DNA from 2 places in the Kluyvera chengduensis genome. Region 1 is predicted to be linked to the other one. Evidence: predicted binding sites of a transcription regulator. Region 1 holds the regulator's gene; the other holds the start of a gene.
The links. Region 1 encodes LexA, which represses DNA repair genes until DNA is damaged. Its sites were predicted from a motif close to TNCTGTATGTACATACAGNA; they were not measured.

Region 1 (9,569 bases):
AGGGGATATCGACAAAGCCCTGAAGCTGATGAATGAAGCCGAGCGCCTGGGCTCGAAATCTGCTCGTTCCACCTTTATCGGCGCTGTAAAAGGCAAGGGGTAAGCTTTACCCCGCAGCGCTGATGTTTAGGCGAAGCCTTTTGGTGTGCCCATCCGGGCACGCCATTTTTCTATATCCTCTAGCGCAATAACAAACTGTTGCACTGCTGTTGCGCTAATGATCGTATTTGACCATTCCTGCACCCCCTCCCGCTGTGTTCTGCGATACAATAGCCAGAAGTTATGTATTGGAGAGACAGGCATGTCGCACTCTGCACTGACGCAACTTCGCGCGCTGCGCTATTTTGACGTCATCCCCCCGCTTGAATCGGCACAGCGCGACTGGCTGATGCTGGAAGATTCCATGACCAAACGGTTTGAGCAGTTCGGGAAACCCGTGAGCGTCACGTTGCTGAACGAAGCCTTTGTCACCCGTGATGCGCTGGACGGCGAGCAGCATTTGCTGCCGGATGAACCTCGCTATTGGCTGCGAGAAATATTATTGTGCGTGGGCGACGAACCCTGGCTTGCCGGGCGTACCGTGGTGCCGGAGTCGACGCTGAGCGGCCCGGAACTGGCGCTACAGAGGCTTGGGAAAACGCCGCTCGGGCGCTATCTGTTTACGTCATCGACGTTGACCCGGGATTTTATCGAAATAGGGTGTCATGATGCGCTGTGGGGGCGACGTTCCCGCCTGCGTCTGAGCGGCAAACCGCTGCTGCTGACGGAGCTTTTTTTGCCCGCATCGCCGCTGTACTAAGAGGAAGAATAAAAATGGAGTGGAGTCTTAGGTCGAATAAGCTGCTCGCTTACCATCGACTCATGCGAACGGACAAACCGATTGGCGCGCTATTGCTGCTGTGGCCGACGCTGTGGGCGCTGTGGGTCGCTTCCCCTGGCGTCCCGCCGCTGTGGATCCTGGCAGTGTTTGTCGCGGGCGTCTGGCTGATGCGCGCCGCAGGCTGTGTGGTCAATGATTACGCGGATCGTAAATTTGACGGCCACGTAAAGCGCACCGCCAACCGGCCGTTGCCAAGCGGTGCGGTGACGGAGAAAGAAGCGCGGACGCTGTTTATCGTGCTGGTGCTGCTCTCCTTCGTGCTGGTGCTGACCCTCAACACCATGACCATCCTGCTGTCGATTGCCGCGCTGGCGCTGGCCTGGATTTATCCGTTCATGAAGCGCTACACCCATCTGCCGCAGGTGGTGCTCGGTGCGGCGTTCGGCTGGTCAATCCCTATGGCTTTTGCCGCCGTCAGCGAAACGCTGCCGCTGAGCTGCTGGCTGATGCTGCTGGCCAATATTCTGTGGGCGGTGGCCTACGACACGCAGTACGCGATGGTTGACCGCGACGACGATGTGAAAATCGGTATTAAATCGACGGCGATTCTGTTCGGTGATAACGACCGCCTGATTATCGGCATCCTGCAAGCGTGCGTGCTGGGGCTGATGGCGCTTATTGGCTGGTTGAATGGTTTGCACTGGGAGTTTTACTGGTCAATCCTGATTGCCGGTGCGCTGTTTGTTTACCAGCAAAAGCTGATTCGTCACCGCGAACGCGGGCCGTGCTTCCAGGCGTTTTTGAATAATAACTACGTGGGGCTGGTGCTGTTTATTGGGTTGGCGATGAGCTACTGGCAACGTTGAGATGGGCATTGCCGGATGGCGGCGTAAACGCCTTATCCGGCCTACAACATTAACGGATAAAAAAATCCCCGGTCTTTGCCGGGGATTTTTGTTTTTACTGCGCCGCCTCTTCTTGCGTCACGCTCTCAATCGTCAAGCGCACGTCCGAGGTAATCAGGCTTGCCATCATCTGGTACACCTTCATCGTCTCTTCCGGCTCGGCGTCGCCGCTGTCGCTGATATAGCCTTCATCGCGCAGGGTTAACACCAGTGAAGAGAACACTGCTTTATCGAAGAACTCCGGCGAGTTGATACCGTGCAGCACCGAGAGGCGCTGAGCCAACGTGCGGCTCTCTTTCTCCAGCGTACTGCGGTTCATCGACGGGTTGCCGCTCAGCAGCCAGAAAGTGATCGCATAACGCTGCAGCGTCTCGCGCGCACCGGCAGCCAGCAGCTGCAGGGTGCGGGAGTGAGAAGCGTTGATACGCAGCTTGCCGTCCTGCTCGCAAATCATCTCCTGACGAACCATCTCTGCAATCAGCGTATCGATAACCGCAGGCAGCTCCGCGCGATCCCAGCGCAAGAACAGCTCGGCTTTTAGCATCGGATACAGCGTATCGATAATGCTCAGCACCTGCTCGCGGGAAATCTCGCGATGCTGAGTCATAATCGACGCCAGCAGGGAAGGCATGATCAGCATATGCGCGATGTTATTGCGGTAGTAGGTCATCAACACCGCCTGCTCGCGTGGCAGAATGATGATGTCGCCGATGGTGTCCTTCTCGACTTCGAACTTATTCATCTGCAGCGCGTGATCGATAAGCTCGCTGGCAGAGGCGGTCGGTGCCGTTGCATCCGGCGCATACGGTGCGTTACGCAGCAGCGCCAGATAGCAATCCAGTTGCTGAGTCAGTTGCTCGCGGGTCAGCGAACGCTGACGCGAAGCCAGCAGCGCGGTACAGCACAGGTTCATGGCATTCGCTGCGCCTGCGTTGTTGATACGCACCATCAGTTCGGCCGCCATTTTGTTAACGGTCGGCGTCAGCCAGGCGGGGCGCACGGCTTCGATCGGGTCGATAGACTCGCGCCACTCCGGCACATGGTGGTTCAGGTAGGTCATCAGCGGCATCGGTTCGCCGAAGTTGACGTAGCCCTGGCCCAGATTACGTAGCTTGCTCAAGCCGCGCAGCATCTGCGGCAGGCTCTCTTTCTCTTTGGTCGCGCCGCGCAGCTCTTTGGCGTAGGTCCCCACTTCCATCACGTGCTCGTAGCCAATGTAAATCGGCACTAACGTGATAGGACGGGAGCCGCCGCGCAGCATCGCCTGAATGGTCATCGACAGGGTGCCGGTTTTCGGGTCCAGCAGACGACCGGTACGGGAGCGCCCGCCTTCCACAAAGTACTCAACGGAGTAACCGCGGCTGAACAGCTCGCCGAGGTATTCGCGGAACACGGTGGAGTAGAGCTTATTGCCCTTAAAGGTACGGCGAATAAAGAACGCGCCCAGGCGACGGAAAATCGGGCCCGCTGGCCAGAAGTTCAGGTTGATACCGGCAGCGATATGCGGCGGCACCAGCCCCTGATGATAGAGCACGTAAGAGAGCAGCAGGTAGTCCATGTGGCTGCGGTGACACGGCACATAGACGATTTCATGCCCGTCGTGCGCCAGCTGGCGTACGCGCTCGGCGTTGTTCACGTTAATGCCCTGGTACAGACGGTTCCAGGTAAAGCTGAGGATGCGGTCGGTCAGACGAATCATCTCGTAGGAGAAGTTCGCCGCGATCTCTTCCATCAGCGCAATAGCGTTCTGCTGGGCTTTCTCGTGGGAAATTTTCTTGCTGCGCGCTTCGTCTTCTACCGCTTTAGCGATAGCTTTTGACGCCAGCAGCTTCTTGAACAGGTCATGACGAGCAGGTAGACGTGGGCCGACCGCCGCCAGACGCTGACGAGCAAAGTGCATACGCGCGACGCGAGCCAGTTTCTGCGCGATCGTTTTATCGGTACCGTGTTCGTCAGCCATGCGGCGCAGGGAGACGGACGGCGAGAAACGCACAAAGCTGTCGCGACCGAGCCAGGAGACGGCGAAGAACTTCTGGAAGCCGTTCAGCATACGCAGCGGTGGGTTCACTTCGCCTTTCTCGCGACCCGGCGAACGACCAAACATCACCGACACTGGCACCATTTGCACATCCAGTTCTGGATTGCTGCGGTGCAGATCGAGGTAGTCGTGGAACAGTTTGATCGACTCTTCTTTCGGCGTGTAGTAGGTGAACACGCGCGGGCCGCCGTGGATAAAGACGTAGCGCGGCAGTAGCGTACCGTCGATTTCCAAGGGTTCAAGCGGGTCGGGTAAATCGTGCGCCAGGCACTGAGCGCGCAGCGTCAGCAAGTCAGCCTTAGAGTTATAAGGCAGGACGTACATAATAGGGCGCGACGTATCAAGCCCCAATTCCTGGGCAGGTTGTGCCGGAATAGACTTGCTCTTTACCAGAACACTTAATGGTAAATTCAGTAATTTGTAGTAAATTCGTGGCCAGCCGGACATAAACGATGTAAAGCCTCTGGTTAATCATGCAAATGCGCGGCAAGAATATCAGAAAGTCGGTGAAATTTCTGTTCTACCGCCTCATAACACGCATTGTCATTGACGTAAAAACGAAAAAGGTTCTTGAGATGGCCAATAATACCACTGGGATTACCCGAATCATCAAAGCTGCGGGCTATTCCTGGAAAGGATTCCGCGCGGCGTGGATCAATGAAGCGGCATTCCGCCAGGAAGGGGTAGCCTCTGTTATCGCGATTATTATCGCTTGCTGGCTGGATGTCGATGCCATCACCCGTGTCCTGCTTATCGGATCGGTCCTTTTGGTGATGATAGTGGAAATTCTCAATAGTGCACTGGAAGCGGTGGTTGACCGCATCGGTTCCGAGTATCACGAGCTGTCTGGCCGAGCAAAAGACATGGGTTCGGCGGCGGTGCTGCTGTCCATTTTCGTGGCGGTGATCACCTGGGCCATCTTACTGTGGGCTCATTTTCACTAAACCTGCGAAAACTGCCTGATTTCGTGAGTTTTACGGTTCCAAAATAGCCAGTAGCTGTATATACTCACAGCATAACTGTATATACACCCAGGGGGCGGAATGAAAGCGTTAACGACCAGGCAGCAAGAGGTGTTTGATCTCATCCGGGATCACATCAGCCAAACGGGCATGCCGCCAACGCGTGCGGAAATTGCTCAACGCTTGGGGTTCCGTTCCCCAAACGCAGCTGAAGAGCACCTGAAAGCGCTGGCGCGTAAAGGCGTGCTTGAGATTGTCTCAGGCGCTTCTCGCGGTATCCGCCTGCTGGTGGAAGAAGAAGAGGGCCTGCCGCTGGTGGGCCGCGTCGCGGCGGGTGAACCGCTGCTGGCGCAGCAGCACATCGAAGGTCACTATCAGGTTGACCCTTCTTTGTTTAAGCCAAGCGCGGATTTCCTGCTGCGTGTCAGCGGTATGTCGATGAAAGACATCGGTATTATGGATGGCGACCTGCTTGCCGTACATAAAACCCAGGACGTGCGTAACGGCCAGGTTGTCGTGGCGCGCATCGATGAAGAAGTGACGGTAAAACGCCTGAAAAAACAAGGTAACGTCGTCGAACTGCTACCAGAAAACAGCGAATTTAAGCCTATCGTGGTCGACCTGCGTCAGCAGAATTTTTCCATCGAAGGGCTGGCCGTTGGCGTTATCCGCAACGGCGAATGGCTGTAACTCTCCCCTGATTCACATGGCTGCGATACTTCCGCTATCGCAGCCTTTTTTCGTTTTGGTCGATACTCATGCCGCTACTTACTCACGCCGATAAGGCGCTGTGGCGCCTTGCGCTACCGATGATCTTCTCCAACATCACCGTGCCTCTGCTGGGCCTGGTCGATACCGCCGTTATCGGCCACCTCGATAGTCCTGTTTATCTCGGCGGCGTCGCCATTGGCGCAACGGCAACCAGCTTCCTGTTTATGCTGCTGCTGTTCCTGCGGATGAGTACTACCGGGCTCACGGCACAGGCGTTCGGCGCGAAAAATCCGCAGGCGCTGGCCCGTGCACTGGTGCAACCGCTGATGCTGGCACTCGGTGCCGGGCTACTGATTATTCTTTTCAAAACGCCGCTGATAAATCTGGCGCTCTCCATCGTTGGCGGCAGCGGCGAGGTGCTGGAGCAGGCCCGGCGCTTCCTCGCTATCCGTTGGCTTAGCGCACCTGCCGCATTGGCGAACCTGGTGTTGCTTGGCTGGCTGCTGGGCGTGCAGTACGCGCGGGCTCCGGTCGTACTGCTGGTCGTCGGCAACGTGCTGAATATCGTGCTCGACCTGTGGCTGGTGATGGGGTTGCACATGAACGTGCAGGGCGCTGCGCTGGCAACGGCGATTGCTGAATACGCCACGCTGCTGGTCGGGCTAGGAATGGCGCGTAAGGTGCTGGTGATGCGCGGGATCCCGTGGGCGATGCTGAAAACAGCCTGGCAGGGCGATTTTCGCCGCCTGCTGGCGCTCAACCGCGACATCATGCTGCGCTCGCTGCTGCTCCAGCTCTGCTTTGGCGCAGTGACCGTCTTCGGCGCGCGGCTGGGCAGCGAAGTCGTGGCGGTGAACGCGGTGCTGATGACCATGCTGACCTTCACGGCCTACGCGCTGGACGGTTTTGCCTACGCGGTAGAAGCGCATTCCGGGCAGGCCTATGGCGCGCGTGACGGCAGCAAACTGTTGGAAGTCTGGCGTGCTGCATGCCGTCAGGCGGGCGTGGTGGCGCTGGCGTTTGCCCTGATTTACGCCCTTCTGGGCGAGCATATTGTGGCGCTGCTGACGTCGCTGCCTGAACTGCGGCAGCTTGCCGACCGCTACGTGCTGTGGCAAGCGGTGCTGCCGGTTATCGGCGTGTGGTGTTATCTGCTCGACGGCATGTTTATCGGTGCCACCCGCGGTGCGGAGATGCGTAACAGCATGGCGGTGGCCGCTGCCGGGTTTGCGCTTACCATGCTGGCGCTACCGCTGCTTGGCAATCATGGGCTGTGGCTGGCGCTTGCCGTATTCCTTGCGCTGCGCGGGCTGGCGCTGGCCGTTATCTGGCGTCGTCACTGGAAAAACAACAGCTGGTTTGCCTGACGGTATGGTTAAAGATTCCGAATAATGAAACGGCACCAGAATGACTGACTACAATTAACCTCAAGCTTAGCGAAAAAGATGTCTTTCCTGAAACATGCTTTTCGCTATTCACTCACTGACGAACGAGGATTCAATGATGAATAAAGACGAAGTCGGCGGTAACTGGAAACAGGTTAAAGGTAAAGTGAAAGAGCAATGGGGCAAGCTGACCGATGATGATATGACGGTGATCGAAGGTAAACGCGATCAGCTGGTCGGTAAAATTCAGGAACGCTACGGCTACGCGAAAGATCAGGCCGAAAAAGAGGTGGATAGCTGGGATAAACGCCACAACCACCACTGGTAATAACGTCCTCCTGCCCGTGCGTACAAGGAAGTACGCTCCCTCTGTTAGTGCCCGCTAGCGGGATTTCTTTTTAATCTGAATGGTATGGTCGTGATGGCAGTGTTCGTGAGCGCTGCACGCTTCCACTTCTACGCAGGCCGAGCACAGGCCGTGCGCTTCAATCACGTTATGACGCAGAGCGAAGCCCATTTTGGCCGCCAGCGCGTGCATAATGTCTTCTACCCCTTCCGCACATTCTTCTTTCACCACGCCGCAGCGATCGCAGATAAACATCGCGGAGGTGTGCGTTGGTTGATCGAACAGGTGACAGAGCACGTAGCTGTTAGCCGATTCCACCTTATGCACGAAGCCTTGTTCCAGCAAAAACTCCAGCGCGCGATAGACGGTTGGCGGCTTAGCCTGCGGCTCTTTGACGCGCAGCAGGTCGAGCAAATCGTAGGCGCTAATCGCCCCTTCTTGCAGGCTCATCAGGCGCAATACTTCCAGACGTTGCGGAGTCAGGCGCACGCCGCGTTGCGCGCACAGCTTTTCAGCCTGCGCTAACAGTTCTTGCGTAGTGGTCTTATCCATTGGCGTCCTCGGGTTACGGGTGAAACAAACTCATACTTTACCATGTTATGCCGGAAACACCGAGTTTCCACAGGTGTGCTATAGGTGTGTTATAGCAGGTGTACTTCACACTCAGGATGAAAAATGATGAAAAGACCCGATTGCATTCGCCATTGGCATGATGTTGAAGGACCGGATGACTCGACTTACCCCGATAGCAACGAGCTTTTTGCCATCGGCGCGCCGCTGGCCCGCGCGCTGGGGCTGCGGCATCTCGGAATTCACCACGAACGGCTGCCGCCAGGCCGTCGCACTTCTTACCCACATGCGGAGAGTGACGAAGAGGAGTTTATCTACGTGCTGGAGGGCTACCCGCAGGCGTGGATCAACGGCTATCTGTGGAAGCTTCAGCCGGGGGATAGCGTCGGTTTCCCTGCCGGAACCGGTGTGTGTCATACCTTTATCAACAACACTTCCGAAGAGGTTCGGCTGCTGGTGGTGGGTGAGGCGAACAAAAAACACAACCGCATCTATTATCCGCTAAACGCCTCGTATGCCGTGACGCGTGAGGATCGCTGGGTCGATCACCCGCCGCAGTTTTTTGGCCCTCACGATGGAAAACCTGGGCGAAATTAGCATCTTCTTCTATAAAGATTAGGGTGCTTATTAAAAATAACGATAACCATAAAAATTTCAGTTAGGGGAACACACTACTTTTTTTCCCGCTATTCACAGCAACAGTTCGTCTCCATCCAGGCGATAACGGATGGAGGGTTGTTTCATTATCGACAATAAGACGAGCAAACTGTGAATAAAAAAGACAAATTTTCACTAATGGGGGTCGCTGTCTCCTTTTTCGTGGCGGGACAGGCAGGGGCGGCAAATAGCTGGACAGAGGCGCGCAACGACGCGATGGGCGGCACGGGGGTTGCCTCTGCAAACTACGGTAGCGGCGTACTCATTAACCCGGCACTGCTGGCAAAGGCCAAACCGGACGATGATATTACGCTTATCGTGCCCACTATCGGTGCGCAGATTTCTGATAAGGACGATCTGCGCAGTAAAATTGATGATATCAGCGACGAAATAGACAACTACCGGCAGGTGCTAAGCACGATTAATCTTAGCCAGATTTCAGCGGCGGCGGGCGATCTGGCGAATCAACTCTCCTCGCTGAAAGGAAAAACCGCGAACGGGAAAGCCGGTGCTGGGCTGGCAGTCAGCGTCCCCAATGATACGCTGAACGTGGCTTTTGTGGCGAAAGCGAATGCAAGGGCGCGGGTTAGTTCGTATATCGATCAAGGGGATATTGATCTTCTGCGCAGTATTCAGTCGAATCCTCTTAATGCGGCCACTGCGAACCCCCAGGATCTCAAGTCGAAAGGATATGGCCGTGCGGCGATCGTCTCCGACTACGGCGTGGCGATTGCCCGCCAGTTTGACATCGGCGGCGTGCCGGTGTCGCTGGGCATTACGCCAAAGCTGCAGCAAACCTGGCTCTATAACTACACCACCTCCATCTACAACTTCAGCAGCGACGACATCAACAGCAGCCGTTACCGCAACGACGACACCGGCTTTAACGTTGACGCCGGTCTGGCCGCTGATTTTGGCGATAACTGGACGGTGGGTCTGAGCGGACAAAACCTATTCTCTCGCGACATCGACACCAAAGAGGTCGATGGCGTGCGCGATACCTACCAGATTCGCCCATTGGTCACCGCTGGGGTCGCCTGGCACACGGATATGTTGACCCTCAGCGCCGATGGCGATCTCACTGAAACCAAAGGCTTTAAAAGCGAAGACACCTCGCAGTACGTTGGCGTGGGTGCCGAAGTGCGGCCGCTCGACTGGCTGGCGGTGCGCGCGGG
Region 2 (9,569 bases), on a different contig from region 1:
GTATCCAGCGCACAGTTATCACCTTCACCAAAATAGTGGTTAAACGCGGTGGTCAGCGAAAGCTGCGCGCCGCTGAAGCGATAAATGGCCTGCCAGTCATCCCCCACAGCATAGAGCGAGGTTTGCGAGTTCTGCTTGCGCAGCGCCGCCAACAGGGCGGCTCGCTGTGGAGAGATATCCTGAAATTCATCCACCAGAATATGCTTCCACGGACTGACAAAGCGACCTTTCTCCAGAATATTGATGGCCTGATGGATAAGACCAGAGAAGTCGACGGCGTTTTCTTCTTTGAGCGCCGTTTTCCACGCCTTCAGCAGCGGCGCCATTAGCTTCACACGCTTGCCAAACAGGTCGCGAACCTCTTCCGGCGCACCGGCAATCATCTCCGCCTGTGAACCGCCGTGCATACGCATCAGGCTGACCCAGCGGTCAAGACGGCTCCCCATGCGTTTAATGAGCTTTTCATCTTCCCAGAAATTATCTTCGGCAACGTCCCAACCCATCTCATCCTGGAGCCACAAACGCCAGCCTTTAGCCTGTGCTTTTTTCTCCCGACACTGCTGCTGCCAGCATTGGGTAAACAGTGCATAGCGGGCAGAGGAATCGTTTTCCAGCTTGCTGACAACCGGAACCTTTTTGCTCCCCTGCTGAATAATATGCAGCGCCAGCGCGTGGAAAGTACGCGCGGTGATAGCATCCGTATGCAGCCGCGTTTGCAGGCGCTCATCCATCTCCTGCGCGGCTTTTTTACCAAAGGCCAGCAGAAGGATTTGCTCCGCCGACGCTTCACCCCGCGCAAGCAACCAACCCGCCCGCGCCACCAGCACGGACGTTTTTCCGCTACCAGCCCCGGCCAGCACCAGCAGCGAACGTTCACCATTCACCACTGCTCGAGCCTGAGAGGCATTAAGTGGCGATGACTCAATCTGTTCGAAAAATTCAGCGTATTTTTCCAGCATCGCCTCGGTGTAACGCTGATTATGCTGCTCGCGACCTCTCTCTTTATCAGCCAGCCATGCCTGACATTGATGCCAGGCATCACGGCAGTTATCAAATGCCTCAAGACGGTCGGTCGGTAACGGCAGCCCTTCCAGCGCAGCCACAACCTGCTGGCGTATTTTTTGCGCCTGTTGACGGGTGAGCCATTGGGTTTCAGCGCTGCTGCCTGCAATAACGGCCAACTGTTTTTCGAGAAGGTCAGCAGCTATCGCGCTCATTTCCTCGCCCCATTGCTGCCAGAGCCCCAGCAGATGGTGATGGAAGCGCTGCGTTTCTCCCCACTCGGTTCCGTGCAGACGTACGACTTTATCTTCAGGTAAAACGAACTCCAGCTCCCCCCACACCAGACCGCGTTTGCAGTTGATGGCCAGAAGCTGGTTGAAAGGAATGAGATACTCATGCTGAGGGCCGGAGACCCTGACGCCGGCGTTGAGGATCTCAACCCGGTCATAAGGATGCTGCGCCATGCGCTTGCCCAGCGTTGTTGATTTTAATTCCATGTCGTTTCGAATCCTGACTTTTTCGATACCTCACAGTGTAACCCCCAGAGAATAGGTGCTCCAGCGCAAAAAAACGTTACAATCATCAGGTCTTGTTATTCACAGTGCTACACAGAGGATTTATGCGTACAGTTCTGAATATTTTAAATTTTGTGTTAGGTGGATTTCTGACAACGTTAGGCTGGCTGCTTGCAACGCTGGTCAGTATCATTTTGATTATTACCTTACCGCTCACCCGCTCCTGCTGGGAAATTACCAAACTTTCACTGCTGCCTTACGGTAATGAGGCCGTTCATGTTGATGAACTGGAGCCAGGGACGAAAAGCAGCGTGATGAATGCAGGCGGGACCGTGCTCAATATTGTCTGGTTTGTGCTGTTCGGTTGGTGGCTGTGTCTGACTCATATTCTCGCCGGAATTGCCCAATGCGTCACCATCATTGGTATTCCCGTTGGCATCGCCAATTTCAAAATTGCCGCCATTGCACTCTGGCCGGTTGGTCGCCGTGTGGTACCCGTGGAAGTAGCGCGCGCGGCTCGCGAGGCAAATGCACGCCGCCGTTTTCAGTAATCAGGACGAATACACGCTATGCTAAGCCCTTTGCTTCGCCGCTATACATGGAACAGTACCTGGCTTTATAACGCCAGAATCTTTATTGCGCTTGTCGGCACTACCGCCCTGCCCTGGTGGCTGGGCGATGCCAAACTCACCATTCCGCTAACCCTGGGCGTGGTGGCCGCGGCGCTGACCGACCTGGATGACCGACTCACCGGACGGTTACGCAACCTGGTTATCACGCTTATCTGTTTCTTCATTGCCTCGGCATCGGTGGAGCTGCTGTTTCCGTGGCCATGGCTGTTTGCACTGGGTTTAACGATTTCGACGATCGGGTTTATCCTGCTCGGCGGCCTTGGTCAGCGCTATGCCACCATCGCATTTGGTGCGCTGCTTATCGCTATTTATACCATGCTGGGGGTATCCCTTTACGCGCACTGGTATCAGCAACCGCTGCTGCTGATTGCCGGGGCCGTCTGGTATAACCTGCTGACCCTGACCGGGCACCTCATCTTCCCTATCCGCCCGCTACAGGATAACCTCGCCCGTAGCTACGAACAGCTTTCCCGTTATCTCGAGTTGAAATCTCGCCTGTTTGACCCGGACCTGGATGATGAAGACCAGGCGCCACTGTATGAGCTGGCGCTAGCAAATGGGCAACTGATGGCAACGCTTAACCAAACCAAAGCGTCATTATTAACGCGTCTGCGTGGCGACCGGGGCCAGCGTAGTACCCGAAGAACGCTACATTACTATTTCGTCGCCCAGGATATCCACGAACGTGCCAGTTCATCGCACATCCAGTACCAGGCTTTGCGCGATAACTTCCGCTATAGCGATGTCATGTTTCGCTTCCAGCGCCTGCTGTCTATGCAGTCCATCGCCTGTCAGGATCTGGCAAAATCCATTTTGCTCCGAACACCCTATCAACACGATGCCCGGTTTGAACGCGCATTCTCCCACCTCGATGCCGCATTAGATCGCGTACGCGCGAGTGGTGCCGCGCCTGAGCAGATGAAAGCGCTTGGTTTTTTACTGAACAACCTGCGCGCTATTGATGCCCAGCTTGCCACTATTGAGTCCGAGCAACTGCAATCACAGGCGCAAAGCGAAACGGAAACCTTGCTGGCAGATGATAGCCTGCATGGTTTTGCCGATATTCAGTCGCGCCTGAGCCGTAATATGTCACCGGAATCGGCGCTTTTTCGGCATGCGGTGCGCATGTCATTGGTACTCTGCGCAGGTTATGCATTTATTCAGTTTACCGGTTTGCAACATGGCTACTGGATCCTGCTCACCAGCCTGTTTGTCTGTCAGCCCAACTATAACGCCACCCGCCACCGCCTGGCGCTGCGTATCATCGGCACGCTGGTCGGCGTAGCGCTCGGTCTGCCGATTCTGTGGCTGGTACCTTCTCTTGAGGGGCAACTGGCACTGATTGTCATCACCGGGGTGCTATTCTTCGCTTTTCGCAACGTGCAATACGCGCACGCGACGATGTTTATCACGCTACTGGTTCTGCTGTGCTTTAACCTGCTTGGCGAAGGCTTCGAGGTGGCATTGCCGCGCGTGGTGGATACGCTGATTGGATGTGGTATTGCCTGGGTTGCGGTCAGTTTTATCTGGCCAGATTGGAAATTCCGCAATCTACCTCGCGTGCTGGAGCGCGCAGTTGACGCAAACTGCCGCTACCTGGACGCGATTCTGGAACAGTATCACCAGGGACGCGATAACCGTCTGGCCTATCGTATCGCACGTCGTGATGCGCATAACCGAGATGCAGAGCTCGCCTCAGTGGTCTCAAACATGTCGACGGAACCGAAGGTCACCCCCGAAATGCGAGAAACTGCGTTTCGGCTACTCTGTCTCAACCATACCCTGACCAGCTATATTTCCGCGTTGGGCGCCCATCGGGAAAAACTGGCTACAGCTGAAATACTGGCTCTTCTGGACGATGCGGTGTGCTATGTCGATGATGCCCTACACCACCAGCCTTCTGACGAAGAACGGGTACAGCACGCTTTATCCAACTTAGCTGCGCGAATCCAACATCTTGAACCTCGTCCGGACAGCAAAGAGCCATTGGTCTTACAACAAATCGGCCTGATGATTTCGCTGCTACCGGAAATCTGCCGTTTGCAAAAACAGGTTATGGCCTGACACCCTCCGTTTTCACATGGGCTAACGCCCATTCCTGTAGCTCCTGGCGCCGTTGCGCCGGGAGCGCAGCGGCGTGAACGCCCCTAATCGCCCCTTCCAGGGAATACAACACATTAATACTCAGCTGTTTACGAATCTTACGCAGCTTTATCCATGCCATTTCCGCTCCCTGTTGCTGAAGCATTTGGGCATCTTTGATCCCCGCTTCACTTAGCAGCAGCTCCATATGAAATGAGAGATTAGGCAGATCTTTTATCCGTAATGATTTCTGTTGGTTTTTTTCTCGAAGCGCATCCTCCAGAGAAAATTTGCCCAATTGAAGCAAGACGGATTCATCAGACCAGAGCCGCTCGCCAACATGGAAATACTTTAACTGCTGTGAACACCCTCGCTTACGTAATGTCAGTAATGGAGGCGAATGCTGAGCCTGATAGGTCGCACTTTCCTCACACATCCTCAGGTAGAGTTCCCCTTCAGAGACCATTGCAAATACCGCATCATTGACGGCGAGACTATAGCCACCAAACAGCGCCCGTGACTTGATTTTGCCCAACAGCGAAAAATATTTCTGGGACTGATAAATCCGTTTATATGATATTTTCTTCATGATTAATCCTTAATAATCATGGACATGGATACATTAAATTTGTTAATAGAAGACATAACAAGCAACATAGGCGCGTTCGTTCGACACAGCAAGGTGAATTTGCCTTTGTAGGCATTTAGAGTGCAATTTTGCGAGTTGCTTTCAGAAAATGAGGTTGATCTTTAATCTTCAGGGTAGTACTGTATATTCATACAGTAACCCACAGGGCTGGATTAACTATGTATACTTCTGGTGTTGTAAATCATTCTTCTGCTGCGGTCTCAACAACCGCTTCCCATACTTTTACATCAGTAAAAGATTCCTCAACCGCTTTGGTTAGCGAAGTGCTTTATCGGGAAGATCAGCCGATGATGGCGCAGCTATTGCTACTGCCCCTGCTACAACAGCTTGGTCAGCAGTCTCGCTGGCAGCTATGGTTAACACCGCAGCAAAAACTTAGCCGCCAGTGGGTGCAAGCATCTGGCCTACCACTGACAAAAGTAATGCAGCTACGTCAGATGCCACCAGTCGACATGCTCGATTCTATGGTTCGTGCATCTCGTACGGGGAATTATAGTGTGGTTATCGGTTGGTTGACGGAAGATTTATCAGCGGAAGAACATGCTCGATTACAACAGGCTGCCGAAGACGGTAACGCGATGGTGTTTATTATGCGACCAGTTCACTCAACATCTCGTTCTGCTGGACAATTTAATGGGCTAAAAATTCACTCAAATTTGTATCATTGAATGAAATTAGGAATTTTCCTGGCCTTTTTTTTGCAGTTTTTTTATCTCCTCGATTTTATGAATGATTTTAGGTGGAACGCTTGTCTGGTGCGGTTTCGGGTGTTTTACATCGTTTAATTTTTCGACATATTTGTTAAATATTGCGTATACAACTCTTTTTTTTTCATAAGCCTGACGGAGTTCACACTTGTAAGTTTCCAGCGACGTTGTAGACTTTACATCGCCAGGGGTGCTCAGCTTAACACCGCAGATATCTGCTGAGTAATTACTAAGCCACGCCCCCGGTGGAAGGATTTAACCGTGAATCTATTTAGAACTTCATGGCAAATTTTGGATGATAACGAGGCGCAAAAAATGAAAAAGACAGCTATCGCGATTGCAGTGGCACTGGCAGGTTTCGCTTCCGTAGCGCAAGCCGCTCCGCAAGACAACACCTGGTATGCAGGTGGTAAACTGGGTTGGTCCCAGTTCCATGACACCGGCTGGTACCAGAGTGACCTGAACAACAACGGTTCTACCCACAACAGCCAGCTGGGCGCAGGCGCGTTCGGTGGCTACCAGGTTAACCCGTATGTTGGTTTCGAAATGGGTTACGACTGGCTGGGCCGTATGGAATACACCGGTAGCCAGACCAATGGCGCACTGAAAGCTCAGGGCGTACAGCTGACCGCTAAACTGGGTTACCCAGTTACTGACGATCTGGATATCTACACTCGTCTGGGTGGTATGGTATGGCGTGCTGACTCCAACAACAACACCCCAGGTGTTGGTAAAAACCACGACACTGGCGTTTCCCCAGTATTCGCTGGCGGCGTTGAGTGGGCTGTTACTCGTGACATCGCTACCCGTCTGGAATACCAGTGGGTTAACAACATCGGCGACGCAAACAGCGTTGGCGTACGTCCAGACAACGGCATGCTGAGCGTAGGTGTTTCCTACCGTTTCGGCCAGCAGGATGCAGCAGCGCCAGTTATCGCGCCAGCTCCAGCTCCAGCTCCAGAAGTACAGACCAAACACTTCACTCTGAAGTCTGACGTTCTGTTCAACTTCAACAAAGCAACGCTGAAACCAGAAGGCAAACAGGCTCTGGATCAGATGTACTCCCAGCTGAGCAACCTGGATCCTAAAGACGGTTCCGTAGTGGTTCTGGGCTTCACCGACCGTATCGGTTCTGACGCTTACAACCAGGGTCTGTCCGAAAAACGTGCACAGTCCGTTGTTGATTACCTGGTATCTAAAGGTATCCCAGCTGACAAAATCTCCGCACGTGGCATGGGCAAATCTAACCCAGTTACTGGCAACACCTGTGACGGCGTGAAAGCGAAAGCTGCGCTGATCGACTGCCTGGCACCAGATCGTCGCGTAGAGATCGAAGTTAAAGGTAGCAAAGACGTTGTAACTCAGCCTCAGGCTTAAGTTCTCGTCTAATAAAAAACCCCGCGCTGCGGGGTTTTTTTTGTCCTGAATTTTATCAAGCAAGCTATCGGGATACGGGTAGCGACTACTTATCTTTTCCCAGCATCGCCTCAAGGTCCTGTTTCAGGCTAGACATCTTCGTCGCATACTTCTCTTTGTTCTCGGCATCTTCGATAAGCTGAACCACCGTTTCGGATAGCGTTTTACCCCGGCGCTGAGCAAGCCCTGCTAAACGCTGCCAGACGGCGAACTCGAGATCGATAGACTTCTTGCGGGTATGCTGATGCTCGGCGTTAAAATGACGCTTACGGCGTGCACGAATCGTCTGCTTCATACGGTTTACCAGCTGCGGGTTGATGTGCTGAGCAATCCAGCCATTCACCTGAACCGGTTCATTTTCCAGTTTCAGCAAAACATCGACAGCCTCTTGTGCGGCGCTGGCTTCAATGTAGCGGGTAATGGACTCGCCTTCCCGATGTTTTTTCACCAGGTATTTCCACTTCCAGCCGCTTTCAAGATTTTCCAGTTGTTGATATTTCATTGCGATCTCAGTGTGACCGTGTAACTCTTTTCAGGATAACAGTTTTTTCTCAATGTGCTGAGAAGAAATCTGCAACTGTGATACGGATAAAGCCAGGGGTTGAAGATACTTCCCTATTCTCCGTGAGCTTCCCTGCAGCATCGGGTATAATCACGGACTTTACATCTGACTAAAAATAGCGACATTGACTATAAATACTCTTTCCCGGCGCTTTCTCGCCCCCGCGACTGAAGCATACCAGGCGCTATTTGCCCAGCCTGACTTAGCCTCAGAAAACGACGCATTATTCAGCGAACTCCAGGCCCGTTTACACTACGCGCTGGAGCAGTTTCTGCACCCACAGGGGATCTCACCCTTCTTACTGGTTAAAGCCCCAGAAGAAAAAGAGTACCTGCAGCTGCTCTCGCAAACGGCCCTCTCTCTGCGCAATAGCGATGAATCCGCTCTGACGGGCGTTGATTATCAGGCTATCGGTGGCAAAGTCTCGATGCAGCCAGCCAAAAGTGCAGAGGATAATTTCGCCAGTACCGGCCCCATCATTTTTGCCGACTGGGCAGAAGCTGAACAACTTTTTGGCTGCGTTCGTCAGTTTAATGGCGAAATCAGCCTGCAACCAGGTCTGGTCCATCAGGCTAACGGTGGCATCCTCATCCTCTCTTTACGCACGCTGATGTCACAGCCACTGCTGTGGATGCGCTTAAAGAATATCGTCACGCAGCAGCGCTTTGACTGGCTCACCTTTGATGATGCGCGTCCGCTGCCGGTCAGCATTCCTTCTATGCCGTTAACGCTTAAGGTCATGCTGGTTGGTGAACGCGAGTCACTGGCTGACTTCCAGGAGATGGAACCTGAATTAGCGGAATCTTCACTGTATAGCGAGTTTGAAGACAGCCTGCAACTGGCAGATGAAGAAGCGCTCAGACAGTGGTGTCAGTGGGTATCAGGCGTTGCCCGAGAGAAGTCACTGCCAATGCTTGCTGCTGACGCCTGGCCGCTTCTGATGCAGGAAGGCGCACGCTACAGCGGTGACCAGGAAATTATGCCGCTTTGTCCACTTTGGATTAGCCGCCAGCTACGTGAAGCCGCACCGTTTACCACAGATGGCACCATCAATGCCGAACAGCTGAAAACGATGCTCGTGCAGCGCCAGTGGCGTGAAGGATTCCTGGCCGAGCGTATGCAGGATGAAATTCTGCTTGAGCAGATCTTGATTGAAACCGAAGGCGAATGCATCGGTCAGATCAACGCGCTGTCGGTCATTGATTTCCCAGGCCACCCTCGACCATTCGGTGAGCCATCACGAATCAGCTGCGTCGTACATATTGGCGACGGAGAGTTTACCGACGTTGAACGCAAGGCTGAACTTGGTGGCAATATTCACGCCAAAGGGATGATGCTGATGCAGGCCTTCTTAATGGCCGAGCTGGATTTAGACCAACAGTTACCGTTCTCCGCCTCCATCACCTTCGAACAGTCGTACAGTGAAGTTGACGGTGATAGCGCCTCTATGGCCGAGCTCTGCGCGCTTATCAGCGCCCTGGCAAATGTTCCGATTAATCAGAGCATCGCCATGACCGGTTCCGTTGATCAGTTTGGCCGTGCTCAGCCAGTTGGCGGCCTGAATGAAAAAATCGAAGGCTTCTTTGCCATCTGCGCCCAACGCGGTTTGAGTGGGAAACAAGGGGTCATCATTCCTTCCGCCAACGTACGTCATCTGAGCCTTGCGGCTGAGGTGCAGGAAGCGGTAGAAGCAGGAGAATTCTCAATCTGGGCCATTGATGATGTCGCTGATGCGCTGCCGCTTCTTACGCAGCTGAATTGGGACGGAGAAGGTCAGACGCTGCTGCAAACTATTCAGGAACGTATTGCACAAGCCACACAGCAGGAGCCTCGCTACCGCTATCCGTGGCCGTTACGTTGGTTAAATCGTTCAGCTTCCAACTGATCGGACTTGTTCAGCGTACACGTGTTAGCTATCCTGCGTCCCGAACTCAAAATAAGGCTTACTTAAAACATGGTAGATAAACGCGAATCCTATACTAAAGAAGATCTTCTTGCCTCTGG

Region 2: a site for LexA is predicted at 4,998-5,017, ahead of sulA (SOS-induced cell division inhibitor SulA). Genes of this name have one in related genera too.

Annotation. Positions count from the first base shown of each region.
Region 1 is NZ_JBIQOI010000008.1:38,560-48,128, forward strand. Features, by position in the region: gene malM (maltose operon protein MalM) at 1-103, shown strand, start outside; gene ubiC (chorismate lyase) at 302-799, shown strand; gene ubiA (4-hydroxybenzoate octaprenyltransferase) at 814-1,686, shown strand; gene plsB (glycerol-3-phosphate 1-O-acyltransferase PlsB) at 1,781-4,210, opposite strand; gene ACH1XZ_RS18045 (diacylglycerol kinase) at 4,339-4,707, shown strand; gene lexA (transcriptional repressor LexA) at 4,807-5,415, shown strand; gene dinF (MATE family efflux transporter DinF) at 5,484-6,803, shown strand; gene ACH1XZ_RS18060 (CsbD family protein) at 6,940-7,149, shown strand; gene zur (zinc uptake transcriptional repressor Zur) at 7,204-7,719, opposite strand; gene ACH1XZ_RS18070 (cupin domain-containing protein) at 7,846-8,334, shown strand; gene ACH1XZ_RS18075 (conjugal transfer protein TraF) at 8,506-9,569, shown strand, end outside.
Region 2 is NZ_JBIQOI010000002.1:695,602-705,170, forward strand. Features, by position in the region: gene helD (DNA helicase IV) at 1-1,499, opposite strand, end outside; gene ACH1XZ_RS08995 (YccF domain-containing protein) at 1,622-2,068, shown strand; gene yccS (YccS family putative transporter) at 2,087-4,213, shown strand; gene ACH1XZ_RS09005 (TfoX/Sxy family DNA transformation protein) at 4,203-4,820, opposite strand; gene sulA (SOS-induced cell division inhibitor SulA) at 5,039-5,548, shown strand; gene ompA (porin OmpA) at 5,903-6,964, shown strand; gene matP (macrodomain Ter protein MatP) at 7,050-7,505, opposite strand; gene ACH1XZ_RS09025 (AAA family ATPase) at 7,690-9,450, shown strand; gene fabA (bifunctional 3-hydroxydecanoyl-ACP dehydratase/trans-2-decenoyl-ACP isomerase) at 9,520-9,569, shown strand, end outside.